Regions from separate parts of the Holdemania sp. 1001095H_141210_F2 genome, predicted to be linked through region 1. Evidence: predicted binding sites of a transcription regulator. Region 1 holds the regulator's gene; each other region holds the start of a gene.
What was found. Region 1 encodes HrcA, which represses chaperone genes, less so after heat shock. Its sites were predicted from a motif close to TTTTAGCACTNNNNNNNNNNNAGTGCTAAAA; they were not measured.

Region 1 (10,173 bases):
TGGACTTCTTGCGGGGAGTTGATTTACGCGGTGCTTTTTTTGCAGGCGTCGCTGCAGTATTTTCTTTCATTATTTACCTCTTTTCTTTATTCTTAAAAAACAATGCACCTGTCTTTTAATGATTGATGTTCGCTTCTTTGCTAATCCCTTGGCAGGGGAGACGATTTCACGGCTAAACCGCGGGATGGCCTGAAATGAATTTCAGCTCCCCGCGGCAGCCAAAAACGATGAGTTTTCTGATTTTATTTATAAAGGGAAACGCCGTTGGAAAGACCGGCAGGAACGAAAAACGGAATTATTCGATCACAATCGCATTTTCAACGGGAGCATACGGATCGTTTTGATTGATCCGGTCATAGAACAGAATGCCGCTGAAATGGTCGATCTCATGCTGCAGGACGATGGCCACATACCCGGATGCCCGGAAAGTCACCTCGCGGTCCTGAAGCATATCGTAGCCTTTGACCTTGATCCGTGCGCTGCGGATGACGTAGCCTGGATGATCGTCGAGAACGGACAGGCAGCCCTCGCCGGATTTCAAATAGGAGTTCTGGACAGACTGAGAAATGATTTTTGCGTTGGCCAGCGCGTATTCGTAATGAATCGGATTGCCGTTTTTATCTTCTTCATCCACAACCACAGCCAGAAGCTGCTTGGGGATGCCGATCTGAATCGCCGCGATGCCCACCGCCGGACGCAGATTCTTGGTTTCCGCCAACTGGGGATCCGTCGATTCCTTGACGTAGGTTAAAAGCTCCATTAACGTATTTTTATCTTCTTCGGACAACGGCAAAGACACCGGCGCTGATTTATCGCGCAGATGGGCGTCATTGTCCTTTACAATGGTATCCATGTTTATGTTCATAAAATCTACCTCACTTTATATAATACTCAAGAAATGCAAAGAAGGAAAGGAAAATTTGACGAAAGCTTTCCATAAATTGATTTTTAAGCGCTTTCTTTTTCTTCTTTCTGCCAGAAACAGCCCAATTTTGACGATTCTTTCCTTTATTCTATTCAAAACCAGTCTCCTCGTCACGTCCTTTGATTGTCAAAAACAGAACTTCAATTCTTTTGTGCAGGGCTGGGATTTATGGTAAAATGTCACCAGGAGGCGGATGAATTTGACGCAGAAAAAAAAGACTTCTTTTCGGATGCCGTACCGGTATGATTTGATCATCCATCTCTGTACGCTGATTTTAGCGGTGTTCGGTTTGTTCATGGTCGCTTCGGCAACGATGGGTCTGGCATCGGGCAACGTGATGACGCTGATGAAAACAATCATGAAACAGCTGGCGTTCACGGTTCTGGGATATCTGGGCATGGTGACGATGGCACGCTGGTTTACGTTTGAACGTATGAAGAAAAATATTACGCCGATCGTCAGCCTGACGCTGGTGCTGCTTTTGTTAGCCCTGTGTTGGGAGGTTGGCGGCGCACGGGCCTGGATCAAAATTCCCTTTCCGGGCCAGGAGATCACGATCCAGCCCTCGGAGTTTTCCAAGGTTGTCATCATCATGGTCATGGCGACATATCTGGGCGATATCCGCAACCTGAAGCTGACGGCCAAAGACTTGATGCGCAACCCGCTCTTGATCGTCGGGGGCTTCTGCTTCATCGTCGCAATCCTGCAGTCGGACTTCGGTTCGGCGATCGTCATGGCGGGGATCGCGTGCATCTGTTTTCTGATCCCCTACCATCCCTCGTTAGTACGGCTGCAGAAGATGCTGGTGATGTTGCTGATCATCGGGGTTGTGCTGATCGTATGGATCCTGTCGCCAATGGGCGAACACCTGATCGAAGCGCTGCCGTTTAAGAACTATCAGATCAACCGCTTCACCTCGGCGATGAATCCATTTGCGGATAAATACGGCACGGGCTTCCAGCTGATCAACGGACTGGTGTCCTTTGCCAGCGGCGGATGGCAGGGCGTGGGGTATGGCAAGTCGATTCAGAAGTATACGAACTTCCCGGCGGCGAACACGGATTTTATCCTGGCGATCGTCGTCGAGGAACTGGGCATCTTTGGTTTCTTATTGATTTTTATCTGTTATGCGCTGATCGTCGGGCGGATGTTTATCTACGCGATCCGGATGAAAAGTCAGCGCGGGCGGATTGTTTTGATCGGCGTTTCAATGTATTTCTTCATTCACTTTTTGTTCAATGTCGGCGGCGTAACCGGCTTGATCCCGCTGACGGGCGTGCCGCTGTTAATGATTTCCGCAGGGGGTTCCAGTACGTTGTCCGTCATGGTGGCGGTTGGCATGGGCCAGGCGGTGATCTCGCAATACCGTCAGGGGAAGATAGAATAAGACGTTAAACGCGGGCCGGCATAAACGGCGAAGGACAACGCTGGTAGGAAAAATGGCGATGTAAGAAAGCGGAGCGGGCTTAACGATGCTTGTTTATAGGAAAAGCCGGCGATTGGAAAAAAGAAAGAAAAGAATTCCCGAAGCGACTCGGGAATTCCAAAGAAAGGGAGAGGAGAAACAAAGATTGGGGGATAGCATCTTTCGATGCACTAGTATCTTGCCCGAGTTTTCCGTCCTTTATACACACAAGGAGTAAAAAAATGCGAATTGTTGCAGGAAAATTTCGTTCCCGGCTGATTCAGGCGCCCAAAGGCGATCAGACCCGGCCGACGCTGGATAAGGTCAAGGAAGCAGTATTCAGCCGGATCGGCCCGTATTTTGACGGCGGCGTCATGCTGGATCTGTTTGCGGGCAGCGGCTCAATGGGACTGGAGGCGCTGTCGCGAGGCGTGGAGCATGTTTATTTTGTCGACCGCAGTCCGGCCGCGGCGGCCGTGATCAAAGCCAATATTGCTTCGCTTCAGGTTGAAGCGCAGTGCGACGTCTGGAAGTGCGATAGCTTCGCGGCGTTAAGACGATTGGCGGGCATGGGTGTTCAACTGGATTTGGTTTATCTGGATCCGCCTTATCAGAAGCAGCAGCTGCACAAGATCATGCAGCAGCTCGACGCGTTAAATCTGATCCGCGATCACGGACAGGTGATTCTGGAGAGTCTAAAGGAAGACGAGTTTGACGAGGCCTACCATCAGCTGCATCGCGTCAAGGAAGCAACTTACGGCATCAGCCGCATCAGTTATTATCGAAAGGAAACAGAACTATGAAACGAGCATGTTATCCGGGATCGTTCGATCCCCCGACCTATGGTCATCTGGACATCATCACGCGGGCATCGTCGGTCTTCGACGAGCTGATCATTGCGATCATGAAGAATCCGAACAAACGCAACGCCTTTACTGAGGAAGAGCGCGTGCGGATGCTGCAGGAGATCACGCGCGATCTGCCGAATGTCAAAGTTGTGGTCGGCCATGGTTTGACGGTGGAATTTGCAAAGTCGATCGGCGTGCAGGTGCTGATCCGCGGCATCCGGGCGGTCATGGATTATGAATATGAGCTGCAGCAGGCGACGGCCAATATGTTTCTGGATGAGACGATTGAAACGGTGTTCTTCGTTGCCCGGCCGCGGTATTCCTTTCTATCGTCGTCCGTATCCAAGGAAATCGCGCTGAACAACGGCGATCTGTCGAAGTTTATCCCGGAAGCCATCATCAATGAGGTTGAAGAAGAGCTGAACCCGCTGAAAAAGAAAACCGGTGGGGAATAACGGCGATTTCCCAGCGGGGAAAAACCGCCGCGGCAGACTTCACTGCCCGCAGGCAGGACGGGTGAGAAGGAACGCAGGCTTTGAAACAAACAGTACAGGATTTTACAGGCGGTTCCATTGATCAGGATAACGCTGAAAATGGGGGCTGAAAAATCACCCGGCCAGATTTTAGACAGACAGAGGCTTCAGACGAGCGCTGGAAAATAAAAAGAGCCGCGGCGGATCCGAAAATAAGGAAATTCGCCGCGGTTTTCCTGTGGTTTTAAGCCAGAAAGGACAAATGAAAGCAATGATCAGCCGCGCAGTCTTTGCAGCATCATCAAGAAGAGGAAGAGACCGCCGGCCAGGCCGGTCTGCATCAGCCGGTAAGCGAGATAACGCAGATAAGCCAGATGAAGATGCGGCGTGAGCGAGAGGACCTGCAGATGCACGCTGAAGCTGGCAAATCCCAGCACCAGCGTCATCAGCAGCGCTTTCAGGGGCACGGCCAGCGGCAGCAGCGCCAGATTGTTGGTGCCTAAGGAAAACTCGGTCACGCACTGAATCGGCAGATGCCAGGCAGCAGGCAGCTTCATCGTCGCTAAATTCAGCAGTACCAGTGTCAGCAGAAGATACGCCCCGATGAAATATAAGCTGACGCCGGCCTGGACAACCGCGTCTTTTAAATTCTCAAATAAGGAAGGAACGGATCCGCGCGGATCCAGTTGCAACGCAACGGGCGTCTTGCGCGTAAAGAACAGCAGCAGCATCACGGCGAAGAATTCCGCCAGCCAGATCATCAAGCCGTATTGAAAGGATCGCAGCAGAACCGAACCGCAGGTGATCAAGATAAACGACGGCGTGCTGACCGTAACGCAGCAAGCCAGCCGCTGCCCCTCAGCCTGCGAAAGCCGGCCATCCCGCACATAATCGTCGATCAGGATCTGTCCGGCGGGCGAGCCGAGAAAGAAGGAAGCGAAGACTAAGGAAAAAGCGGCCGGCGAGATGCGGAACAAGCGCTCGGTAAATCCAAACAGCCGCCTTGAGAGGGCGGCTAACAATCCCTGACCATCAAGGATGCGGATTACGACCATCGCCGCAAACAACGACGGCACCAGTTTTTCAAACCAAATCGACAACGCCTGACAGGATGCCTGGTAGGTTACCGATCCATAATAAAGCAGCGCGGCCAGCAGCGTGAAAAAGATGATTGTCATTCCTTTTTTCATAGGCAAAAAGCCTCCTGGTAAAGTGTATGAGTCCCAAGCTGAAAGTCGAACAGCGATAAGCTTGAAAACTTGAAAAAAATTAGCACTTTTAACTTGACAGTGCTAACAAGCTGGATTATACTGTTAGCAGACATCGGGAAAGAGTGCTAAAGGAGGCGGGATGATGCTGACACCAAGGCGGATTGAAATCTTCAAGGCCATTGTCGACGAGTTCGTTCAGACAGCCGAGCCGGTCGGTTCCAAGACTCTGATGGAAAAGTATCAGCTCCCTTACTCCAGCGCAACGATCCGCAACGACATGATGGTCCTGGAAGAAATGGGACTGCTGGAAAAAACACATACCTCCAGCGGCCGCGTGCCTTCCACAAAAGGCTATAAGTTCTATTGCGAACATCTGATGGAACACAAGGTCGATAACCAGCTGGAAGTGGCAGTCCGCCAGCAGCTGGCCAGCAAACCGCTGAATTTGGACGATGCCATCCGCGAGAGCTGCAACATCCTCTCGCAGATGACGAACCTGACTTCCGGCGTGCTGGGGCCGGATGCGAGCCGGCAGCGGCTGGAGCATGTCAAGCTGTTCCCGATCAGCAACCGAAGTGCTGTGGCAGTCTTTATTACCGATCTGGGGCATACGGAAAACCGGACGTTCCAGTTCGACGACGACCTGTCAGTAGACGATATCCAAACCTGCTGCCAGATTCTGAACGACCGATTGAAGGGCACTTTGATCAAAGACGTCGTGGATAAGATGGATTCGATCAAACCGATCCTGGCGGCGCATGTCAAACGGCATGAAATGTTGTTTCAGGCGTTTGTCAACGCGTTTGTCAAGTTCGCGAGCGAGAACGTATATTTCAGCGGCCAGAACAACATGTTGTACCAGCCGGAATTTGCCGACATTGAAAAGCTGAAGGAATTGATGACGATGATGGAGAACCCGAGCCTGTGGCGTCAGATCGGCACCACAACCAATTCGGAGCTGGCGCTGAAGATGAACGAAAACGCCCAGCTGGTATGGGTCAACGACATGGCCGTCGTCACCAGCAAGTTCAAGCTTGGTTCCGAGGAGGAAGGCCAGCTGATGGTCTTCGGACCATCCCGGATGGATTACGACAAAATTGTTTCGCTGTTGGAAATGGTCAGTCAGTCGATCGAGAGTTTATACGGAAAAGGAGGCAGCCATGAATAACCAGGAAGAAATGAAAAAAGACGAGCAGAACGCCGAACCGGAAACGGCTGCGGCGCCGGGCGAGACCGAAGAAATGACGGAAAGCCCGCAGGTGGAACCGGAAGCGCCGGCCGCGGAAGAAGCGGCGGAGCAGCCGGAAGAAAAAAAGGAAGACAAGAAAGACGAGAAGAAGAAAGGCTTCTTCTCCAAGAAAAATGAAATTGAAGAACTGAAGACACGGATCAGCGAGCTGGAAGGGGAAAACGTTAAACTGAAGAACGAATACCTGAAAGCCTACGCGGATACGGAGAATACCCGGCGGCGTCTTCAGCAGGAAGCCGAGCAAACCCGGAAATACCGGATCCAAAGTTTCGCGCTCGATATCCTGCCGGTTCTGGACAATCTGGAACGGGCGCTGGCAATCGAGCCGACGCCGGAAACCGAAAGCTACCGCAAAGGCGTGGAAATGATTTATCAGCAGCTCATTCACGCGCTGACCAAAGAGGGCGTGAGCGAGATCGAAGCGCAGGGCAAGGAATTCGATCCGAATTTCCATCAGGCTTTGATGATGGAAGCGGTCGAGGGCGTCGAACCCAACCACGTCACCGAGGTGCTGCAGAAGGGCTACATGTTAAAAGACCGAATCCTGCGCGCCGCGATGGTCAAGGTCAGCGAATAAGCAAATAAGTGAAAATGTGTAAATAAATAAGGAGGATTTCTATTATGGGAAAAATTATCGGTATTGACTTAGGTACAACCAACAGCTGCGTCGCCGTCATGGAAGGCAGCGAAGCCAAAGTAATCACCAACCCGGAAGGCAACCGCACCACACCGTCCGTCGTCGCGTTTAAGAACAACGAACGGATCGTCGGCGATGCGGCGAAGCGTCAGGTCGTCACCAACAAGGATTCGATTATTTCGATCAAGCGGAAAATGGGCACCAATGAGAAAGTTCAGCTCAACGGCAAGGAATACACGCCGCAGGAAATTTCCGCGATGATCTTAGGCTACATGAAGGACTATGCGGAAAGCTATTTAGGCGAGAAGGTCGACAAGGCCGTCATCACCGTTCCGGCTTACTTCAACGACGCGCAGCGTCAGGCGACGAAAGACGCCGGTAAGATCGCGGGCCTGGAAGTGGAACGGATCATCAACGAACCGACAGCGGCAGCGCTGGCATTCGGTATCGACAAGACTGACAAGGAACAGAAAGTCCTCGTCTTTGACCTGGGCGGCGGTACGTTCGACGTTTCGATTCTGGATCTGGCCGACGGCACCTTTGAAGTTCTGGCAACCGCAGGCGACAACCATTTAGGCGGCGATGATTTCGATAACGTGGTCGTCGACTGGATGGCAGATCAGTTCAGAAAAGAAAATGGTATTGATCTGAAGCAGGACCGGATGGCGCTGCAGAGAATGAAGGAAGCGGCGGAAAAGGCCAAGAAGGATCTGTCCGGTATGGTTCAGACACAGATTTCCCTGCCGTTCATCAGCGCCGGCGCAGCCGGACCGCTGCACTTTGAAGCGACGCTGACCCGCGCGCAGTTTGACGCGATGACCAAATCGCTGGTCGACCGCACGGTTGTTCCGGTTCGTCAGGCATTGAAGGATGCCGGCTTAACCAAGAATGATATTGATCAGGTCCTGTTAGTCGGCGGCTCAACCCGAATCCCGGCGGTTCAGGAAGCTGTCCGTCAGGAATTAGGCAAGGAACCGAACCGTTCCGTCAACCCGGATGAAGTCGTAGCCTTGGGCGCGGCGATCCAGGGCGGCGTCATCAGCGGCGACGTCAAGGACGTCTTACTGCTGGACGTTACACCGTTAAGCTTAGGTATCGAAACGCTGGGCGGCGTCATGACCGTGCTGATCCCAAGAAATACAACGATCCCGACTTCCAAGAGCCAGGTCTTCTCGACAGCGGCGGACAATCAGCCGGCGGTTGATATCCATGTCCTGCAGGGCGAACGTCCGATGGCCAACGATAACAAGACGCTGGGCAACTTCCAGTTAGGCGGCATCGCACCGGCCCGCCGCGGCGTTCCGCAGATCGAAGTTACCTTTGACATTGACGTCAACGGTATCGTCCACGTTTCAGCGAAGGACAAGGGCACAGGCAAGTCCCAGTCGATCACCATCTCCAACTCTTCCGGATTAAGCGATGAAGAAATCGATCGGATGGTTCGTGAGGCGGAAGATCACAAGGCGGAAGACGATAAGCGCAAAGAAGAAATCGAATTGAAGAACCGCGCGGAAGCGTTCATCAATCAGATCGACGAAACACTGAATACGGAAAACGCGAACGTCACCGATCAGCAGAAGGAAGAAGTCAAGAAGCTGCGCGACGAACTGCGCACGGCAATTGACAACAACGATATCGACACGCTGAAGACCAAGATGGAACAGCTTGAAAAGGCAGCCAACGATATGGCTCAGGCGATGTATCAGCAGCAGGCGGGTGCTCCGGGTGCTGATGCGGGCGCAGGCGCTCAGGATGACAATGTCGTCGATGCCGATTTCAAGGAAAAGAAATAACAATTCACGCCGCACAAAAATCCTGGTTTCCATACTGGGATTTCTGTGTTTGAGCGTGCTGATCAGCGGTTGTTCCCGCACCCCCAAGAACAACGCCGGTCAGTTGGAAAATGCGGACAACGCCGTGCTGACAAGCTCGCTGAGCGAGGAACAGCTGGCGCATGTCAAAGAATGCAACGGCCGCTGCGTCAGCAGCGATCAGCCGGTGGAGCTCGTCGTGATGAACGGCGGCAAACCGGAACCGTTTGCCGTGCTGCAGCCGGGGCAGCTGGTTCAGTTAAAAGAAATCAACGATCCGAATCTGATCACTTCACAATATCTGCCCTTGGATGGAATGGATCAGGAGGGCGGTGCGCAGGTATTGGTCAACGCGCTGGAGGTAACGCCTTCCGGTCGCTGGCTGAATCCGACCAATCATTTACTGGAAAAGGATTTTGCGGTGAAGCTGAAGGCCGGCACCCGGATGCTGGATGACAACGGCGAAACGATCCTGACGACCAGCACGGATCAGCAATGGCTGGTGTATGCCCAGAAGGACGGCGCTTACGGCGTTGAGCTGCAGGGACGAATCGTCTGGGTGGATTCCGCTCAGGTTGAAGAAACGATCGCCCGGCCAGGCAGTGGCGGACCGGCGGCTACGTCGCTGCCAGTGCTGATGTATCACTTCTTTTACAGTGAAGCCGAGGGTCAGAGCCGCGAAAACGTGAATTTCGTCGAGGTGGAGGAATTCCGCGGGCAGCTGCAGGCGTTGCAGGAGGGCGGCTACGTCGCGCTGACGATGCGCGAAGTGGAAATGATGATGAAAGGCTGGGCGGATGTGCCGGAGAAATCGGTCGCGATTACGATCGACGACGGCGATCCGAGGGTTTATCAATATGCTTATCCGGTATTAAAGGATTTCGGCTATAACGCGACGCTGTTTCTGATCACGGGCTGGATGAATCCGCAGCTGCCGTATGAGTTTTTTCAGATGCGCGAGGATGGCTTAGAGCTGCAGTCGCATTCCTTCCTGATGCATCAGGGCGGATGCAAGGCCGGCCATGGCGGACGGATCCTGTGCGTCGATCACGATGAGGGCGTAGCGGATACCCGGCAGTCGCTGGAATATGTCGACGGCGGCTTCGTCTACTGTTATCCGTTTGGCGACGTGAACGATCACGCCGTAGAAATTTTACAGGAAGCTGGGGTTCAGCTGGCTTTTACGACAGAATATGGTAAAATAAAACCCGGAATGGATTTGTACAGGTTGCCGCGGATCCGGGTTACCGGCGGCGCGGGCCTGGACCGGTTCATCAAAAGTATAGAGTAGCAGGAGGGTGATGTTTTATGAGCGAAAAGCGCGACTATTATGAAGTCCTGGGCATCAGCAAAGGCGCTTCCGATGATGAAATAAAAAAAGCCTATCGAAAACTGGCGAAGCAATACCATCCGGATGTGAACAAGGAACCGGGTGCAGAAGAAAAATTTAAAGAAGTCAACGAGGCCTACGAAGTGCTCAGCGACCCGCAGAAACGGGCGACCTATGATCAGTTCGGTCATGCGGGAATGGACGGTATGGGCGCCGGCGGCTTCGGCGGCGGTTTTGGCGGCGGCGGATTTGACGATCTGAACGATATCTTCGGATCGTTCTTC
Region 2 (10,173 bases), on a different contig from region 1:
CACCGCGGGCACGGATATACGCGCAGGCAATCGGCGTCAGCTCGATTCCTTCGCAGAAATAGATCTTTTTCATTGTTTCATCCAAGGGCAGCCCGATCGCCGCGCCGGCTGGAGATACATGTTTAAAGGAAGCCGCGGCGGCCATGCCGGTCGCTTCCTTCAATTCCCTGACAAGCTGCCAGGCGTTGAGAGCGTCCAGCAAATTGATATAGCCGGCCCGTCCATTTAAAACGGTAAAGGGCAGGTCGCCTTCTTCAATATCAACGCTGGCTGGTTTCTGGTTGGGGTTGCATCCGTATTTCAGCTGATACTCTTTCATCTGTTCTCCTCCTTTTACGAAAAAAAGCCGCACTGCTGGTCCACAATGGCCCAGACGGTCGGCTCTGCTTAGCATTAACTTCCCTGTGGTCAATTCCACTTCCGTCAGTCGGTTAACTGTCTAAAAATTATCACGCTTCCGTCTTTGTGTCAAGCCTTCTTCCGTGAAGTTTTCCCCATTTTGAAAGGGAACTTTACAAATGGCCTGCCCAAAACTCACAGCCCGCTGCCGCCGCTTTGCGGCATATCGAGGAAATCGAAAATCGAGCTGGTGACCACCGCGCCGTATTGCTTCAGAAACGTCTCGCTGTCCATGCTGCGGTTGTGGCACAGCCAGTGATTGACCGTATAGCACAGACTGTTGCCGAAGTATCCGGCCAGCTCTTCCTCGCTCATCGTACCTAACTGCTCCGGCCGGCCATAACGGCGGAACATCTCGGTAAACAGCTGCTGGACGTTTTCTTCAAACAAGTCTTCAAAGCTGTTCTGACCTGTGATCCGAAATGCGATCTGATAGAATTCGCGGTTTTCCACAAAGTTATCGAGCATCGCTTTGACAGCTTGAAGGAATTGCTTCTTTTCAATATACGGGAGTGCGGTTTCCACCGTATCCAGATAGATGATGTAGCTTAAAGCGGCGTACTTATCTTCGAAGTAATTGTAAAACGTCGCCCGGATGACGCCGGTTTTGTCGCAGATTTGTTTAATCGTGATCTTCTCAAAACTTTTCTGCAGCATGAGTTCTTTCAGGCTTTCAGCCAGAAAGCGTTTCATCATCCCCCGTTTTTCCATGCTCGTCCCCCCTACCGCAGATGCGTCAGCACCTGGAAAAGAATCTTGAGACTGATCAAAAAGAGAATGACGCTGCCCGCCGTGAAGATCGTCCGACGATAGGCCAGCCCCAGCCGATAGCCGATCTGTTGTCCCAGCTCAACGCAGACCAGCGTAACCAGCGTTGAAATCAGACATACCTGAATCGAGTCTGTCTGAAGCAGTGTCATACTCGTGCCCAGCAAGAACACGTCGACGCTGGTAAGCAACCCCAGGATGAGTACTTTTTTGTAGTTAAAGCTTTCGTCGTGACGTTCCTCGAAAGCTTTTTGACGAAATGCCTGAATCAGCAGGAAGCAGCCCAGCGCAAACAGGATCAGCGCGGCGATCACCTGATTGACATGCAGCACCAGCTGGCTCTTGATCAGAGAACCGGCCAGCGACCCCAGCACGATCATCAACAGACTGGATCCGGCGAAGATCAAACTGTTCATCAGCGAACGGCGATGTTCCTGAGGATTCATCATCGCGCCCCGCGCCATCATGACCACAAAGCAATCCAGCGACAAAGCCAGGCAGGTGACCAGAATTTCGAGTGTATTCACCTGATTCTCCCTCCTTTATTGTTTACAGACCCAGTATAGCCGAAGGGGAACAGGGATGCGATAGACAATCGTCAGATTCTGTCAATTCTTCCGGATTCCCAGCCTGCTTTTTAAAACGGCAGGCATGGCGGCGGATTAACTCAGCCTTCAGCAAGACGGATATTTTCCATTCGCTGCAATCTTATGAAAATGGATTGCTTACTTCCAACAGCCGAAACACCGGGCTTTGTCCCTGAATAGACAAAAGCGCAAAAAGAAAAAATCAGCGGCACTTGCGATCCGCTGATTCTAAGCCCGGGTTATTCAATCATAATGGTTTTCTTGTTTTCCACAGCCGGCGCATCCTTCTTCGGCAGAACGATCTTCAGCTCGCCGTTTTCATAGTGAGCTTTGATATCCTCCGGTGTCACCGCCTCGCCGACATAGAAGCTTCTGGAGCAGGAGCCCTGAACCCGCTCCTGGCGGATTACGTTGCCCTGATCATCCTTTTCTTCCTTATTGGTATTGCGGATAGCGGAAACCGTCAGATAGCCGTCTTCCAAATCCATCTTAATGTCTTCCTTGCTGCAGCCTGGCAATTCAATGTCAAGCAGATAACTGCCGTCCTTCTCATGGATGTCACAGCGCATCGCCGTAATTGCGTTGCGGTGGAGCAGCGGTTCGTCAAACACGTCATCAAAGAAGTCGTCAAACATCATTCTCGGTAGTAATCTCATACATCACACCTCTTTCTGTTTTCAACTTATGCGATCCTGCCTGATCAGAACTCTGATTGCTCAGAGAAGTTATTCAATCGAAATGGTCTTTTTGGTCTGCATCGCCTGCGGATCCTTCTTCGGGACGAAGACCTTCAGTTCGCCATTCTCATAGCGGGCTTTAATATCCTCGACATTCATTTCCTCACCGATAAAGTAGGTCCGGGTGCAGCTGCCGCTGAAACGTTCCTGGCGAACGAGCTTGCCCTGTTCGCTTCGTTCTTCATTGGAAGCTGTGCGGGCGGCCGCAATCGTCAGATAACCGTCTTCCAGTTCCATTTTGATTTCTTCCTTTTTAAATCCAGGGAGTTCAATATCCAGAAGATAGCCATCTTCTCGCTCACGAATATCGGTTTTCATGACAGCCGGGACGTTATTCTTTCTGAAAAATGGATCCTTAAGAACCTCGTCGGCCAAGTTGTCCATCCAGGTGTTCGGTACAAATCTCATCTTGAATCGCCTCTTTCTATCTGTCTTATTCCTGGCTTCATTGGGTCTTTCCCAACTTGCAATTTTAGTATATCACAGTTTTTAGCACTGTCAATAGATAAGTGCTAATTTTCTTATTTTACTTTCACAAGTTCACAAAGTACGTCTTTCATAGAGCATCGCGATGATTTTGTCAATCCGGCGAATTCGTTGTTCCTCTGCACCTTGTTCAGCATAATTCATGATTCGTTCCCGCTGCCAGGGATCAAGCAGCTGAAAAAAATAACAAGCGCTTCGATTGGCCAGAAGGGCTTCCTGCAGGGCTTGAGGACAGCGCGTCAGGCATTCGCCGACTTCCGGAGCCAGCCAGATTTCAACGGTGCCGCCGGCGGTGAGCGGCTGCAGGGAAAAAGCTTCCGCAGGGAGTTCCAGTGTCCAGAGACAGCCTTTTCTTTCCGCCTTTTGTTTGAATAACAGGGTTCCCAGCATGACGATCAGCGCCCCTTCCGGCATGGTCTCCGTCTTGATTTCAAGGTGCGGCTGCGGAACAGCGCGGACGATTCCTTCAATCTGCATCATGATTTCCTCCTGGCCTCTAGTATGCCTCGGCGGATTTAATTTATTTTTATTTTCCCGCCTTTCTGCGGCAGAACCGTCTGATCTGCGCTGTTCGATTTTGCCATCTTTACGTAAGAGGGCAGAGGATCAGGGCGGCGGTTTCTCCGCTTTGTCTGAATTTTAATCCTGCTTTTGTCTTTTCCCGCGAAGAAACGCTTGTAAAAACGAAATAAAAACTGCCAGTCTTCTGCGTAGAAGTCCCTGACAGTTTTTAATCGGCCGCTTTTTTAACGGTCTTTGAGATTGGTTTGATAAAACGTCTTCAGCGAAGCGGTCAGCGGATCGTTTTTTCCTTTGCGCTCATGCCGCGTCAGCAGGGTCAGAAAGACAAGGCCGCCTAAGAAGCAGACGATCATATCTGTCATCGTATCATAAACGCCCTGGGTGTAGTGATTGATCGCGTCGATCTTCAGAAAGATCAGGCAGGCGAATTCAAAGCATTCCCACAGAAAGGCGATCATCATGTTGATCCCCTGAATCGACAGACATTTTAAAAGGTAATGGCGCCGCGAGTCTTCCGTCCATTGTTGTTTCAGCCAGCAATAAACCAGTGTGATCCCGGCGCAGATCAGAATGCCGGAGCTGAAATGCAGAACTTTGTCAAAGCAGGGAATGGCATAGCCGTTAAGCGTATTGCCGATAATCATCGCGACGGCGATGAACAGCTGCGTCCAGAACAACAAACCCCAGGCGTCTTTTAATTTCAACCCTTTGACCGCCAGCGGACCGATCAGCTGCACGCCCAGCGCCATTGCCAGATAGCTCAGCTTGGCGTAGAGGTGATGCTGCAGCTGAAAGATTGTGCTGATAATCATCAGCGCCGCCGAAGCGCCGTATAAAAAGATACATGCTTTTTTCATGATCAGACTCGCGACCTCCCTGTCTGCGTTATGCCGGCTGTTTTTTTAAGCTTACCGGAATTGGAAATCCAAAGTTTTCAATGACTTTCACAACGCGGATCATGTCTATGCGCCGCGTCGGTATTTTATTAATATGCCCCGGTTTCCTGCCGTTCCGCTTCAAAACTTTTCTTTATTGTTTTTAAAGCGATCGGCACGAAAATCAGCGCGACGAGCAGCTCCGCCGCCGGATAACAGAACCAGACAGCGCCCAGGCCGCCCAGCTGGCCGAGTATCCAGGCCAGCGGAATGATGAATACCAGCTGGCGCAATAACGACATGACCAAGCTCATCATGCCTTTGCCTAACGCCTGGAACATCGTCGTCATGATGATGCTGCAGGCCGCCGGCAAGAAGCACAGCGCCAGCACCCGCAGCGCATAGCCGCCCAGCTGAAGCATCTGATCAGAGCCGTTGAACAGCTTCAGCAGCATCTCCGGCATCGTCCAGAACAGCACCGTGCCGACAAGCATGATCGCGACCGCCACGCCGAAAGAGAGCGCCAGCGTGCGGGTGAAGCGTTTTTCATCCGCCGCGCCGTAGTTGTAGCCCAGAATCGGCATGGCACCCTGGTTTAAGCCGAAAATCGGCATGAAGACAAACGACTGAAGCTTAAAATAGATGCCCAGAACCGCCACTGCCGTTGCAGAAAAGCTCATCAGAATGGCGTTCATCGCAGTCGTCGTCAGGGAACCGATCGCGTTCATGACAAACGTCGGAATCCCGACGCGGTAGATATCCTTGGCCGCCTGCATCTGCGGATGATGCCGCCATGGCGCGATATCGACCTCATGCGTGCCGACTTTCAAGACGATCAAGACGAAGATCATCGCCAGGATCTGACCGATAACCGTCGCCACCGCCGCGCCGGCCACGCCCATTTTCGGTACGCCGAAATAACCGAAGATGAAAATCGGATCAAGAATAATATTGGTAATCGCGCCGATCAGCTGCGAAATCATCGGCACGATCATGTTGCCGGTTGCCTGCAGCACGCGCGAACAGGTCATTTCAATCATGACGCCGACTGAGAATACCATGACGATCATCAAATACTGCGACCCCATCGCAAACACCGCGGCGTCCTGCGTAAACAGGCCGACAAACGGCTTGGCCAGAAACAGACCGACGAGCATGCACAGCGCCATGTTGATCAACGACAGCACGATTCCGGTATTCGCCGCAATATTCGCTTCCTCCCGGCGTTTCTCGCCTAACCGGCGGGCGATCAGCGCATTGGTGCCGACCCCGACGCCCAGCGCCAGCGCGATGATCAGCATCTGCAGCGGAAAGGCGATCGAAACCGCGACCAGCGCGTCTTCGCTGACCTGTGCGACGAAAATACTGTCGACAACGTTGTATAACGACTGAACCAACATCGAAAAGATCGCCGGCACCGACATGCTGAAAAGCAGCTTGCCGACCGGCATGGTCCCCATTTTATCGGAATTGAATTTACTCATAAAACCCCTGCTTTCTTAAATCAATAGTCTTATTCTAGTTGAATTGGGCTTATTCTACAAGTCTTATTTCAAAAGGATTTCGCCGGGAATGGGTGTTCCGGTTTTTCTTTTGTTTTATAGAACAAGCTTCGATCCCTAAAACGATGAAAACGGGAAGGATTGTTTGCGGCTTGAAATCATGATAAGATGAAAACCAAGAGGTGATCGCATGCGGCTGAAAGAAGATTTTCATCACACGATCGTGATCGAACGGTCGGAATTTATCTGTTATGTACGCAAATGTCTGGATGAAGTGCAGGCCAAGGCGTTTATTCAGGAAATCCGGAAGCTGCATCCGGAAGCGAATCATCATTGTTACGCGTATATCGCCGGGCAGCACAACGAACTGCAGCGTTCCAACGACGCGGGAGAGCCCGGCGGGACTGCGGGCGTCCCGATGCTGGAATCCTTGAAGCTCAGCGGCCTGCAGGATTGCTGCGCCGTCACGGTGCGGTATTTCGGCGGAATCAAACTGGGCGCGGGCGGCTTGGTTCGGGCGTATTCCCGATCGGTCAGCGAAACGCTGAAGCTGGCGCCGAAGGTGGAAACGATCCAGATGGACCGCTACACGCTGACGTTTTCCTACGACCTGATCGGCAAGCTGGATTATTTATTAAAGGATCAGGCGGACATCGTGGCAAAAGAGTATGGCGAACAGGTGGTCTACGAGTTTTTAACGACAAATTCTTCCTTAATCGAAAAAATTCAGGAGCTGACCAGCGGACGTTACCCCTGCCGCTGGCTGGCGCGGGAGCTGGTGGAAAAGGATTGCGGCTGACGCTTCATTGGTTTCCCCAGACAATCCGGCTAACGAAGTAATGCTGTGTATCCCGATTCATTGACAGCCGGCACTGCCGGCTAACGAAGTAACCGGGTTTCCTCAGAATCGTTCAGCTTGTTCAAAAGCAGACTTTTTTCTTGTGCTTCCCGCAGCGCAGGGGCGGTGTTATAATAAATTAGATTTTCAGACACTGTGTCTGAACGATAGAGGAATAACGAATGAATTTAAAGCTTCAGCCGTTTCTGCCCTCCGGCTTCGATCCCCAGGAAGGCAGACATTTATTGAAAGAAACGATCGACCTGGCCTGGCCGGCGACGGTGGAATCGATCTTCGTCGGATTGGCGTCGCTGGTCGATACGATCATGGTCAGCACTCTGGGCACAACCGCGATTGCGGCGATCGGCCTGACCAACCAGCCGAAATTTATTGCGATTGCGTTCATCGCTTCCCTGAACGTCGGCATCACGGCGATCATTTCCCGCCGGATCGGCGCCAACCGGCTGGACGACGCCAATACCTGTCTGCGGCAGTCGTTGTTGATGTCCGTGCTGATCTCGGCGCTGGTCTGCGGTTTATCGTTTCTGTTTGCCCGGCCTTACATCCAATTCGCGGGCGCGCAGGCGGACACGATTGATCTGGCGGTGCAGTATTTCCGGATTGTCATCGTCGGCCAGTTCTTCGGCAATATCGGGATGACGATCAACGCCGCCCAGCGCTGCGCCGGCAACAGTAAGATCTCGATGCGCACCAATCTGGCGGCCAATGGGATCAATGTGGTTTTCAATTATCTTTTGATCGGCGGACATTTTGGCTTTCCGCGCTTAGAGGTGGCGGGCGCGGCGATCGCGACGGCACTGGGCTGCTTCATCGCGTTTTTAATGAGCGTCCAGTCGTTGGTCAGTCCCAAAAGCAAGCTCCGGCTGACGTTGAAAAAAAGCTGGCTGCCAAGCCGGGAGGTGTTGGCGCCGGTCGGCGAGATTTCGTTCAGCGCGTTTGTGGAACAGCTGTGCATGCGGCTGGGTTTCTTCCTGTATGCCTTAATCGTCGCGGGCCTGGGTACCAAGATGTTTGCGACACATCAGATCTGCATGAATATCTGCAACATCTGTTTCAGCTGCTACGACGGCTTTGCGGCCGCCGCGGCGGCCTTAGTCGGCCAGAATTTAGGCCGCAGGCGCAGCGATCGGGCGGAGTGCGTCACTGTGATCTGCAACCGGCTGGCGATGACGATGGCGGTTCTCATGGTGGCCGGGCTGATCCTGTTTCGCGCGCCGTTGATTCAAATGTTTACCGCGGATCCGGAAATCATCCGGCTGGGATCGTGGATTATGATACTGTTCGCGCTCAGCGTCCCTTCTTTAAGCGCGATGACGGTGTATGGCGGCGCGCTGCGCGGAGCCGGGGACACACGCTTAATCGCGGTGTATGCCTTAGTTTCGACCACGATCATCCGCCCGGCCCTGTCCTGGCTCTTATGTTATCCGGTCGGATTGGGTGTGATCGGACCGTGGATCGGCTTGCTTGTTGACTTTGTGCTGCGGTTTGTGCTCTGCCGCCGGCGCTATCAAACCGGCCTGTGGAAGCAGCGGGTTTATTAATATCGCTAAAACAGACTTGGAATTTCACGAAACTTAAAAGCCTTGGATTCTGCGCTCGAATTTTCATTCAAACCAAAACAAAAAGCTGGTCATGCTCAGCCTGAATTCAGGCTGGATATGGCCAGCTTTTATATCATTGCTTCCACTATAAATTAATTCGGTCTCCTATCCCAGTTTAATTCTCAGATCTTGGAAAGCGTTATCTTATGTTTTGTTGAGTTAAGCTTGCTTAAAAGTTACGAAGCCCCGGCTTATTCAAACTCCACTTTGGCGACACGCACAATCCAGTGGCTGCCATATGGGAAGCCGACAGCGCGGTAGCTGCAGACGTCATCCTTCTGGCTGAACAATAATTCCTCGCCGTTGTCGATCCAGCGGATCGATTTGACCTTGCGGTGCAGTTTGGACAGCGAATGATCCTCATCGGTGCTTTCATACGCCGCGACGACGTCCTTCGGCCCCAATAGCGGAAGATCGTGGACATACACATACGCCGCCCCGTCTTTTTCCAGCACGAAGTCTTTTTCATGGCTGCAGCGGATATCGCACACCTTGCCATCGTACAGCGAATCCTTCGCCATCGCCGTCCACTGGCCGATGACTTCCAATAACGCTTCCGTCATCTTCGTAACGCCGCCCTGGCCGGTCAGCCCGATGTTCAGCAGATAGTTGGCCCCGACCTTGCGGGCATGACACAGCCGTTCGATCATCTGACGCGGACTCTTGTAATCCAGATCATGCGCCGCGATGCCCCAATGCCGGTTCATCGTCTGGCACATTTCCGCCGTGATGTATTTGGCCTTGCCTTCGCGATCCATCGGCGTCGCCTGACCCTGTTCAAACGTAACGGAATCCAGCTCAGGATGACCGGCTTCGCCCTGACGGGACAGACCGGTGTTGTTGATGATCATCGCATCCGGCTGCAGCCGCCGGATCATGCCGTAGAACTCATCCAGCTTCCAGTCCGCATCGCGCTTGGACCAGTTGCCGTCGAACCACAGCCCGCCGATTTTCCCATAGTGTGTGCACAGAATCTCCACCGACTTGGACAGATATTCCAGATAAGCGTCGAAATCGGCGTCAAAATCCGGATGAACCCAGTCTAAGGTCGTGTGATACAGGATCGGCAGGATATCTTCCTCGCGGCAGGCCTCGACAAATTCTTTGACCAGATCCCGTCCGCACGGTGTATGCATGACGTCGTAATCGGTCAAACCGCGGGTATCGTACAATGAAAAACCGTCGTGGTGCCGCGTCGTCAGCGTGATGTATTTCATGCCCGCCTGTTTGGCCAGCGCCACAATCTTCTTTGCATCGAAGTCCTCCGCCGTAAAGTTGTTGAACAGCTCGGTGTACTTTTCCTGGGAAATATGATGCAGGTTCATCGTCCATTCCCCTTGCGCTAACTGGGAATACAGTCCCCAGTGGATAAACATGCCGAAGCCGCGCTTTTCAAAGTCGGCGATGTATTTTGCCGGTACAGGAATACTCATAATAACAGCCCTCTTTCTTTCTCTCTGCTTTTATTGTATCAAAATTTCAGGGGCAAAACGACTGGAATTTCGCGATCTGTCCAAAGCGGGCGCCGTTGCGTGGCAGCCCTCAGCGCTTCTCAAAGTCCGCAGCCGGTTTTCTGACATAACAGGTAAAAGAAAAGAACGGCGTGTGTCCGTTCCTTTCAAAAGAAATGGATTAAATAAAGCTCAGCAGCGCGCTGATCACGCCCACGCCGACCATGACTTTGATCGGGCTTGGTTCCCATTTGCGCAGAATGAAGAACGCCGCCGCAAAGAAGATCAGATTCTGCGGGTCAAGAAATTCCAGACCGAAGCCCGCCGCGCCTTCTTTGAAGAACGCCAGCTTGCAGATCGACAGCCCCGCCGAAGCGATCAGAGCG
Region 3 (10,173 bases), on a different contig from region 1:
GGCGAGGGTTCCGTGACCATAGGTGAGAAAGATATCCAGACGGTCGCAGAAACTGATCAGACTGGCAGTCTGGGCTGTTCTGCGGTCAATTCCCGCTTCCAGCATTTTGTCATAGCGGCTGTGATGAAACATGACCGCGTCGGCCATCGTGGAAAACGGAGAGTAATGGTGCAGGAAAAGCATGCCGTAGATCGCATGATCCCAACACGTTTCTGTTTCAAACTGGATCATCCGCGCAATTTCTTCCGTTTTGTAAGCGCCGATATCATGCAGAAAAACAAGGCAGTCCAGATCCCGCCGGTTTTCTCCCTCGATCCCCGCGGCTTCCAGCAGCTGGTCGGCATAGGAAGCTGAACGCAGCTCATGGCCGATCAGGCGCGGATCGATCATATCGAAACAGTTCGCAAGCAGACCGAGAAGCTGCCGGGCGTTGATCTCTGTCAGAGAATTCATGCCTTATTCCTCCTTGTTATTCATTAAATAATAATCTAACCTGAATAAATGTAATTATAGCATTAAGCTGGGGGAAAAGAAAAGGAAGAAGGGATAGAACACGCTTTAGACAGGTGTTCTTCCATTTCTTCCTTGTTTTTTATCTGGGTTTTGATTGAAGCTTATTCCTGGTTGGCGCGGATCATCAGATCGCAGACCTGATTGGCATACGCGATCGGATCTTCAATCTTGTAACCTTCGATTAACATCGCCTGCGTATAAAGCAGATCGGTGTATTCGTCCATCAGTTCCGGATGCTTGTCATAAATCTTCTGCAGCGTCGCGAAGATCTCATGATCCGGATTGATTTCCAGAATTTTGCCAGCCTTGACTTCATTCTGGTTTGGCATCTGATTCAGGACTTTTTCCATTTCCATTGACAGACCTTCGTCGGAGACCAGGCAGACCGGATGGGATTTCAGACGGGAGGACAGGCGGACTTCCTTGACTTTTTCGCCCAGTGCTTCCTTCATCTTGTCCAGCATCGACTTGTTTTCCTGCGTCTTCTCCTCCTTGGCCTTCTTTTCTTCCTCATCGTCCAGATCCAGATCACCCTGATTGATCGACTTGAACTTCTTTTCCTTGTATTCCATCATGATGTTGGCGGCGAATTCGTCGACGTCGTCTGTGAAATACAGGACTTCATAGCCTTTGTCCTGGAGCTTTTCCATCTGCGGCAGCTTTTTGATCAGCTCGATGCTCTCGCCGCTGGCAAAGTAGATCTGATCCTGGCCTTCCTTCATTCGGGAGACATATTCGTCCAGCGTCGTGTATTCATCGTTGTGCGTGGACTTGAACAACAACAGATCCTGCAGCTGGTCTTTGTGCATGCCATAGTCCTGGTAAACGCCGAATTTCAGCGACAGACCGAAGTTCTTGAAGAATTCTTCATATTTCTCCCGATCGTTTTTCAGCATGTCTTCCAAGGTGTTCTTGATCTTTTTCTCAATGCTCTTGGCCAGCGTTTTCATCTGCCGGTCCTGCTGGAGGATTTCACGCGAGATGTTCAGATTCAGATCGTCGCTGTCGACCAGACCGCGGACGAAGCGGAAGTAATCCGGTACCAGATCCTTGGCTTTGTCCATGATGAACACGCCCTTGCAGTAAAGCTGCAGTCCCGGTTCATAATCGGCGCTGTAGAAGTTGTACGGTGTTTTGGCCGGGATGAACAACAGCGCGTTGTAGGACGTCGTGCCTTCCACGGAATAATGCATGACTTTGGCCGGATTTTCCCAATCCATGAATTTGTTCTTATAGAACTCGTTGTATTCGTCTTCCTTGATTTCCGATTTGTTGCGCTTCCATAACGGAACCATCGAGTTCAGCGTCTGGATTTCCTTTACCGTTTCCGGTTCGTCCTTGCCTTCGACGGTTTTGGTCGTTTCCACTTCCATCTCAATCGGCCAGCGGACATAATCGGAATACTTGCGGATCAGGTTTTTGATCGTGTATTCGTCAAGATATTCGTCGACCTTGTCGTCTTCGCTTTCTTCCTTCAATTCAAGGATGATCTTCGTGCCGACAGTCTCCTTCATGATCGGCGAAATGGTGTAGCCGTCCTCGCCGTTGGAGATCCAGGAATAACCCTGTTCACTCTGGGCGCTGCGGGTTTCGACGATGATCCGCTGGGCAACCATGAACGCGGAGTAGAAACCGACGCCGAACTGACCGATGATATCGACATCGCTGGTGCCTTCCTCCAGCTTCTGCTTGAATTCCAGCGAACCGCTGTGAGCGATCGTGCCGAGGTTGGTCTCCAGTTCCTCCTGGGTCATGCCGATGCCGCTGTCAGTCAGCGTGATCGTGCGGTTGTCCTTGTCCAGATCGATCCGGATTTTTAATTCGCTCTTATCGACGCGCTGATTTTCATCGGTCAGCGACAGGTAATACCGCTTGTCCAGGGCGTCTGACGCGTTGGAGATCAGCTCCCGCAGAAAGATTTCCTTGTTGGTATAGATAGAATGAATCATCAGATCCAAAAGACGCTTGGATTCAGCTTTAAACTGTTTTTTAGCCATAATGATTTCCTCCTTTTAGCACTCTTGATAAGTGACTGCTAAGATAATATAACACTTTTCCCCCGTCCTGACAAGTCCGCTGCGCTACTTTTCCACAAATTCGAATTTACCGGCTTTTCAGGAGACTGCAGGACAAAAGAAAAAGGAGGAAGATCACCCTTGAAGTCAGACGGAATTCTGTAAATGTCCGGTCAGTCTGTTTCGGCTGCACCTTTTCGCGTCTGCTCGATATGGGCGATGCAGCGCTGATCGCAGGGAGTCTTTGTGTAGGGACAACGCAGCGCGGCATGGCTGCAGCAGAGGAAAAGCAGAGCTTCCAGCCGGGGGAGATCAGTCTTTGCGTCGTTTGGCAGCAGGTTCAAATTAACCTGAAATGGATTTTCCATAAGCACCTCCTGGTCGAACTCTATTTTATCTCGGATAAAGAGAAAAATAAAGATTATCCATTAGCGAGAAATGGCAAATTTTTACGTTGTTTTACGATATGATTCTTATACGAAAACAAGGAAGGGAGGGGCCGGATGAAAGCAAAACTCTCATTGGGCGAGAATCTGCGTCTGCTGCGGGAAGAACGGGGAATCAGCCAGGAAGCTCTGGGGCAGGATTTAAGCTTGAGCGACGGCGCGATTTCCCGGTATGAGAATAATGTCGCGGAACCGGATATCAACACGCTGTTCGGCATGGCGGAAATCTTCGGCGTCGATTTCAACTATCTGTTGGATTATCATGGGCGCGTGCGGAAAAGCCAGGAGATCGTGCTGCAGAACAAAGACGTGGAGCTGTTGAATTGCTTTCATCAATGTTCCTCGGGGCATCAGCGCGTGATCCGGATGCTGACCAAAGAGCTGGCTCGGCAGGATGGACTGTGGCCGAAGCTGAGTGAACTGGCGTCGCTGGAAACCGCGGGTCTGGTCAATGAAGACAAAGAAGAATGGATTGAACCTCAACCCGAAGTGAAAATCATAAAACAGCCGGGACATTCCCGGAAGAAGAAAAAAACCGATTCCTGACCTTGGTTGATGCAAAGGTGAAGAATCGGTTTTCGTTTGGCTTTTCAGCCGCCGCTTTGTGCACCAGGCAAGAGCTGCTTAATCCCAAAGAGGGACTCATCCAGCGGCGGCCAGCGCTAATTCACGAACCTTCTGTTCGCTGACCACATCATAATCCAGCTCATGCGGCGCCGAAGCAAAGGCGTAAGTGACGTGATTGCCGGCGGTCGTCGGATCGGTCAGCCAGTCTTTGCATGAGGAATGCAGCTGGCAAACGCCAGTCTGCTTTAACAAAAGCTGCGCGTTGTCCGCATTGACGCCGCTGCCGGCCAGAATTTCAATCTGACTGCCATAGTTTCGCTGCAGCCTCGCGATCGTTTCAATTCCCTGTTCCGCTTTCGCTTCCCCGCCGCTGGTCAGCACCCGGTCCACCTTCCAGTCGATCAGCTGCCGCATCGCGGCGTCGAAATCAACGGTGCAGTCAAACGCCCGATGGAAAACAAACTCCCTGCCATACTGGTGGGCCAGGTCAGCCATGGCCCGGGTTTGCGCGGCATTGATGGTGCGGTCGGCGTTTAATGCGCCGAAGGCCAGACCCGCCGCCCCATGCTTTAAAAGCAGTTCGGCGTCGGTCAATAAGATTTCAAATTCCGCGTCGGTGGTGCAGAAGCCTGCGCCCCGGCTGCGTACCATTGCAATGATCGGCAGCGACACGGCTTTTTTCGCCTGAATCAGATTGGCCAGCGTCGGCGTCAAGCCGCCCAAAGCCAGGGCGGAGTTCAGCTCGATCCGATCCGCGCCCCCGGCCTGAGCGGCCAGACAATCCTGCGCGCTTCCGCAGCAAATTTCTATTTTCGGTTTCATGCGTCGATTCTCCTTCTCATTCCTGTTACCCTCATTGTATCGAGATGAAGGAAGGAATGCAAGGTATCGGGTGATTCATGACGGACACGCTGTGGGCAGACCAATGAAAAGCAGAAGGAAGCCATGCCAATCCGGGACCGGCGCGGAGCGGCAGGTCTGGCAGTGTTTTGGCTTGCGCAGCAGAATTGCCGGGGAAGGTTTTGAATAAGAGGGAGGATCAGGGAAAAGTCGTGCGAGAAAACAAAGCCTCATGAAAAAGCAGGACATAAGGGAAAAGCAGGACATAAGGGAAAAGCAGGACATAAGGGAAAAGCAGGACATAAGGAATAAACAACTAAGGAGAAAACAACCAAGGAAAAAACAGGACATCAAGAACAACAGAATGTTAAAAAAGCTGAAAATCAAGAAAAAGCAGAATATAAAAAAGGCAGAAATCCAGCGCCTGCCAAGGCTTACCCGAAAGGGCCGCGCTGATTCTGCTTGATTTACTGTTTGTAACTAAATAAAGATAAGTGCCGATGCTCCCTTACCGGCTGATTTTCAAGCTCAGCCGCACCCCGTTTCCTGTCGGATTACGAACGCCCCGGTTAGAAAACCAGCCTGGATGATTTACTGAGCGTTCGGGTTGAGCGTGACGACGAACATGTCGCCAGTTTCATCATTGTCGAATTCCTCCAGATAGATCAACAGGAATTCCGGTTCCTCCGCCGGAACCTCAAAGACCAGCTTGTACGTCGCGGACTTGCCTTTGGACAGCTCAAATTCTTCCGGCATGACCGACTTGTCGTCAAGATTGACTAACGGATAGTACAATTCCTCCGTCGATTCCCAAGTCAGCATGAAATCCTGATCAAACATCGGCAGCGCTTCGCCGAAGGTGTTGGTTTCTTTCACGGTGATGCATAACAGCTGCATCCCCTCTTTTGCGGTATACCCGCCGAAGCTGTCGGTCAGCGCGGCGTCTTCAACGATGAAGTCGAAGAATTCGTTGCGCATCGTATCGCCAAGGTTGCCGTAATAAAGACCGTCTTCATCCTCGGAGTGCCGGGCGATGACGTTGCCGGTTTCTTTACTGGTGCCTCCGGAGCAGCCAGTGGTCAGTAATAAAGCGATTGTTAATAAAGCAGCAGCAAGTTTTTTCATAGTTCCTCCTCCATACCCGCAGATTTAGAATTTCCCTGATTTTAATCTGTGGTCTTGCGCTTTTATTCTACCTGATTTCGTTCATTTTTGGAACTTAAGATTTTCTCAATAAGGAAGGTTAGAGATAAAACAGACAACCGGCCAGCGCGCTGAGGATCAAAACGGGAATCGGACCCAGTTTTCCTTTGACGATCGCCGTCAGCGACAGCGCAAATAGAATCAGTGCCGTCCCGTTGAATTGCAGCGGCTGCTTCCATGAGGAAACCCCGCACAGCGCGATCAGAACAATCGTCGCGGCGGAGGCGGCGATCAGACCCACAGAAGCCGATTTCAACGTTTCAAGCAGATGCAATACCGCTTTCTGATCGCCGTTGCGGCTGAAAAAGCGCTGCAGCGCCAGACTGATCAAAATTCCGCACAGCACGCAGCCCCCGGTCGCCGCGATCGCCCCGGCCAGCCCGCCTAAACGCATGCCGACAAACGTCGAGGTGTTGACTGCCAGCGGACCGGGCGTCATCTGCGACAGCGTGATGATGTCGGTGAATTCCTGCAGCGTCAGCCACGGATGAACGACGACTGCCTGCTGCTGAATCAGAGGCAGGGTCGCATAACCGCCGCCGATGCTGAACAAACCAATTTTTAAAAAGGTGACAAACAAGTCCAGAATCAGATTCATGCCCTGTTCCTCCGTTGATTATTGATAAAACTGAGTACAAGCGAGATCCCCGTCCAGAACAAAAGCAGCGTCATCGCCGGGATTTCCAGGATAAAACCGCAGAAAAACGTGACGGGTAAAATTAAGCTGTGAAGCGTTTGCTTCTGCTTCAAGATCACAGCGCTCATCTCATAGACCAGCTGCACGATCAGCGCCGCAACCCCGGCTTCCATGCCTTTAAGGCAGGCATTGATGACCGGCTGGGTGCGGAAGGCATCATAACAGGAAGAAATCAGCGCCAGGATGATAAACGAAGGCATAACGGCTCCCACCGCACTGATCCAGGCCCCGGCCATGCCCAGCGTACGCCGGCCGGCCAGAACTGAGAGGTTGACAGCGATCGCACCGGGTGAGGATTGGGCAATCGCCGCCATCTCCAACAGTTCGGATTCCGTAAAGAGCTGTTTCTGCTGCACAAAGATCTTGCGGATCATCGGAATGACGATGTATCCGCCTCCGAACGTAAACGTACTGATATACAAATTGACGGCGAAAAGCCAGAGTCCGGTTTTCCATGATTTCATAAGTTTCACCCTCCGGATCTATTATCTGTAAAATAAAGGATGAAGTAAAATTGCAAAAATCTATGTTTTCCATTACTATTTAGTTATGCTAAAAAGACAGCGGCAAAATAGGACAGCGTGCCGCAAAGGAGGGATCAGGATGACAATCCGGCAGTGGAAAGTATTTCGGGCCGTGGTCGAGCAGGGAAGCGTTACCCGGGCAGCGAAGGTCTTATATATGAGTCAGCCGGCGGTCTCGCATGTGGTGAGTGAAATGGAGCAGCAGTTAGGCTACACGTTATTAGACCGGATCGGCCGTCACTGCAGGGTCAACGGACGCGGTATGCAGCTGTACCATAAGCTTGTTCCCATTCTCGAAGCGATTGAAGATCTTGAACAAAGCACAGCTGATCTGGAAAAGCAGGCGCCATTACGGATCGGATCGAGCATTACGATCGCCAATATGTGGCTGCCTTCTCTGATAACGCAGTTTCGTCGGCAATGTCCGAAGACGCCGGTGCAGGTTCAGGTGGATCGGGCGAAGGAAATCGTCAGGAAAGTGCTGGCGAATGAAGTGGATCTGGGCTTTACCGAAGGAATATGTGAGGAAGAAAGCATTGTGAAGCTGCCATTTTCCCGCTATCGGCTGGCCTTTGTCTGCCGTCCGGACCTGCCGGCTGCCGGATTTGAAACGTTGAAGCTGGACCAGCTGGGGGATCAGGCGTGGTTATTGCGGGAGCCGGGCAGCGCGATCCGCGACAGTCTGGACAGTGCGCTGCGGCTGCGCCAGATCCAGGTCAAACCCGCCTGGGAAAGCGTCAATTCCCAAGTTCTGAAGCAAGCCGCGCTGGCCGGCTTGGGGATCGCATTATTACCCCGGCAGATGGTTCGTTCACCCCTGGCGGCTGGCGAGCTGACGGAAGTAAAGATCGAAGGAATCGAATTGGAAAATCAGAACTGGATGATCTATCACCGCGATAAATTTGAATCGGAAGCGATTCGCTGCTGGAAACAATTAATCAAGCAAACTGAAAGGGAGAACGGCGATGAAGGAAGATTTTGAAGCGCTGGTGCTGGCGGTGATCAGCGAGATTCCCTATGGCCAGGTTGCCAGCTATGGCCAGATCGCCGAGCTGGCCGGATATCCCCGCCATGGCCGGCATGTCGGCAAAGCCTGTTCACATTCTGCGTTCTACGGTGATTATCCGTGCCACCGCGTGGTCAACAGCCAGGGCCGGACAGCGCCGGGATGGGATGAACAGCGGTGCCTGCTGGAAGCGGAGGGCGTTGAATTTAAGCCCAACGGCTGCGTAGATATGGCAAAATATCAATGGCAGCTCCGGTAAAGGAGAGGAAGAAACAAAATGACGATAAAAAATGAAGGCTTGCGGGCCTATCCGAAGTTCTCGCTGTGCGGTCTGGCCTGCGGCTGCTGCACACTGTATCTGGGCGGTCATTGTCCCGGCTGCGGAGCGCCGGGCAGACCCCGCTGCAAGCTTTTGAAATGCGCCGCAGAACAAGGCGGGATTGAATATTGCAGCCAATGCGAACACTATCCCTGCAAGCTGATGGCCGCCATTGAGGATACCGTTTCGTTTGTGACCTGCCATCACCGGCTGAAGGATCTGGATCAGTTGAAAAGGATCGGGCCTGCCGCTTTTGAAGCACAGATGGAACAGAAACTGGCAATCCTGGCGGAATTGCTGGAAGATTATAACGAAGGCCGCCGCAAAAGCTTTTATTGTCGGGCCGTGACGCTGCTTCCTTTGGCGGAGCTGGAAACGGTCATGACAAGATTGCGGTCGCTGGATCCGGCGATGCCAGTAAAGGAAAAAGCTGCCGCGGCGGTAAATCAGCTGCAGGCAGCGGCGCAGCGCCATGATATTCTCCTGAAACGAAATTTGAAGAAACCGGTTCAGGAGAAAACAAACGTTGAAAAGAAAGGGTGATTTATTTCATGATTCGAGAAATAGTAACGGATCCGATTCTGCTCAGCCGCCCCAGCCGGGAGGCAACGGACATGGATCTGGCCGTTGCGGCAGATCTGAAGGACACGCTGAGGGCGCATGCGGATCACTGCGCCGGAATGGCCGCCAACATGATCGGTCAGTCCGTCCGGATAATCGCGGTTTTTGTTGCGGATCAGCCGCTGGTGCTGATCAATCCGCAGGTCATTAAGGTCGAAGGGAGAAAATATACGGCTGAGGAAGGCTGTTTATCACTGTCAGGCACGCGCCGGGCGCAGCGCTTTGAAAAGCTGCAGCTGCGCTATCAGGATGAACAGGGCCGAATCAAGCAACGGACATTCAGCGGTTTTACCGCGCAGGTGATTCAGCACGAATTGGATCATTGCGAAGGCATTTTGATTTAAATCAGAAGGAAATAAGGAAAATGGCAAAATTACGAAAAATGTTGGGCGATGTCAATTCGCCGGAATGCATCGCAATGATGCGGCTGATCGAAACTCAGAGTGAAACCACACTGGCGCGCTGGTCTCTTGGGTATGTTGAAAGCAGGATCTTGCCGATCTATCAGAAAAAAGCCGGCGGGGATAACCGGCTGACTGCGCTGATTCAGGCGTGTCAAATGGTTGTGCAGCAAAATCAGCCGGGAAAGACAGGAAAACCGTGGATTCAGGAAGCCGGCCAGATCGCCCGGGAAACCCCAGATCCGATCACCCAGGCCGCTGCCCGCGCGATCGCTGCGGCCTGCGGCACACTGACCACGCCGACCAATGCGCTGGGGTTTCTGTTCTATGCGGCCGCGGCCCTTGTCTATGATCAGGGACTGGATTTGCCTGCGTCTGAAATGGAGGAGCTGACCCGTCAAATCTGGCAGGATGCGTATGCTTCGCTTTCAGCTCAATCCGTCAAGGACGAACCCTGTCCGGCAAAAATTCAGTGGCATTGTTAGGCTGAATCTGCGCAATCCTTATAATTTAAAAAAATCGACATGGAAAGCAGCATCGCAAAAAGATGCGCGCCTGCATACTTTGAGAAAGAAGATAAAAAGCTGTGGTCATCAATCAGGCAGGAATCAGCCGGAGCGACCACAGCTTTTTTTATGGACACTGCACAAGAACACTGCACAAGGACACTGCACAAGGAAACAGTACAAGAAAATCAAATCCGTTTGCGAATTGTTTGAAAATTATGCCTCGTTTAGATAAGCGGCGACAATTTCACACGTATAAGCCTTGTGGTAATCACGGTTTGGATAACTTGCGTCTTCCACGGCTTTGTCGATAAACTCAGCGTCGCTGACTTCCATCGTCGCCAGCTTCTTCAGAACCAGCACCAGACGCGCCTGATCAATGCACGGCGCTCCGTCGAGCAGAGTTGTCGTATAGCCGACATGCGCCAGCTTATCCTCATCTTTGCCGCTGGCTTTGCCCAGATACGCCAGCTTTTCCCGTTGATCGTTGTCGAAGAACGCCAGCGAGAAGCTGT

Region 2: I2G61_RS07405 (Hsp20/alpha crystallin family protein) is a predicted target of HrcA. The motif match lies at 2,979-3,009, and genes of this name have one in related genera.
Region 3: htpG (molecular chaperone HtpG) is a predicted target of HrcA. The motif match lies at 2,524-2,554, and genes of this name have one in related genera.

Annotation. Positions count from the first base shown of each region.
Region 1 is NZ_JADNPO010000038.1:4,471-14,643, forward strand. It holds gene rnjA (ribonuclease J1) at 1-70, opposite strand, end outside; gene def (peptide deformylase) at 296-865, opposite strand; gene I2G61_RS15005 (FtsW/RodA/SpoVE family cell cycle protein) at 1,119-2,312, shown strand; gene rsmD (16S rRNA (guanine(966)-N(2))-methyltransferase RsmD) at 2,402-3,133, shown strand; gene coaD (pantetheine-phosphate adenylyltransferase) at 3,130-3,633, shown strand; gene I2G61_RS15020 (hypothetical protein) at 3,927-4,841, opposite strand; gene hrcA (heat-inducible transcriptional repressor HrcA) at 5,005-6,030, shown strand; gene grpE (nucleotide exchange factor GrpE) at 6,023-6,688, shown strand; gene dnaK (molecular chaperone DnaK) at 6,733-8,541, shown strand; gene I2G61_RS15040 (polysaccharide deacetylase family protein) at 8,501-9,850, shown strand; gene dnaJ (molecular chaperone DnaJ) at 9,868-10,173, shown strand, end outside.
Region 2 is NZ_JADNPO010000008.1:134,057-144,229, reverse strand. It holds gene I2G61_RS07425 (phosphoribosylaminoimidazolecarboxamide formyltransferase) at 1-319, opposite strand, end outside; gene I2G61_RS07420 (TetR/AcrR family transcriptional regulator C-terminal domain-containing protein) at 535-1,110, opposite strand; gene I2G61_RS07415 (manganese efflux pump) at 1,122-1,694, opposite strand; gene I2G61_RS07410 (Hsp20/alpha crystallin family protein) at 1,994-2,410, opposite strand; gene I2G61_RS07405 (Hsp20/alpha crystallin family protein) at 2,480-2,899, opposite strand; gene I2G61_RS07400 (YdeI/OmpD-associated family protein) at 3,032-3,457, opposite strand; gene I2G61_RS07395 (hypothetical protein) at 3,724-4,356, opposite strand; gene I2G61_RS07390 (MATE family efflux transporter) at 4,485-5,858, opposite strand; gene I2G61_RS07385 (YigZ family protein) at 6,067-6,675, shown strand; gene I2G61_RS07380 (MATE family efflux transporter) at 6,897-8,276, shown strand; gene I2G61_RS07375 (alpha-L-fucosidase) at 8,528-9,769, opposite strand; gene I2G61_RS07370 (chromate transporter) at 9,969-10,173, opposite strand, start outside.
Region 3 is NZ_JADNPO010000033.1:18,270-28,442, forward strand. It holds gene I2G61_RS14215 (HD domain-containing phosphohydrolase) at 1-453, opposite strand, end outside; gene htpG (molecular chaperone HtpG) at 615-2,510, opposite strand; gene I2G61_RS14225 (hypothetical protein) at 2,702-2,896, opposite strand; gene I2G61_RS14230 (helix-turn-helix domain-containing protein) at 3,032-3,520, shown strand; gene I2G61_RS14235 (copper homeostasis protein CutC) at 3,617-4,363, opposite strand; gene I2G61_RS14240 (hypothetical protein) at 4,614-4,847, shown strand; gene I2G61_RS14245 (hypothetical protein) at 4,973-5,506, opposite strand; gene I2G61_RS14250 (chromate transporter) at 5,625-6,182, opposite strand; gene I2G61_RS14255 (chromate transporter) at 6,179-6,745, opposite strand; gene I2G61_RS14260 (LysR substrate-binding domain-containing protein) at 6,885-7,787, shown strand; gene I2G61_RS14265 (MGMT family protein) at 7,771-8,070, shown strand; gene I2G61_RS14270 (DUF3795 domain-containing protein) at 8,089-8,673, shown strand; gene I2G61_RS14275 (peptide deformylase) at 8,682-9,095, shown strand; gene I2G61_RS14280 (putative immunity protein) at 9,116-9,637, shown strand; gene I2G61_RS14285 (flavin reductase family protein) at 9,875-10,173, opposite strand, start outside.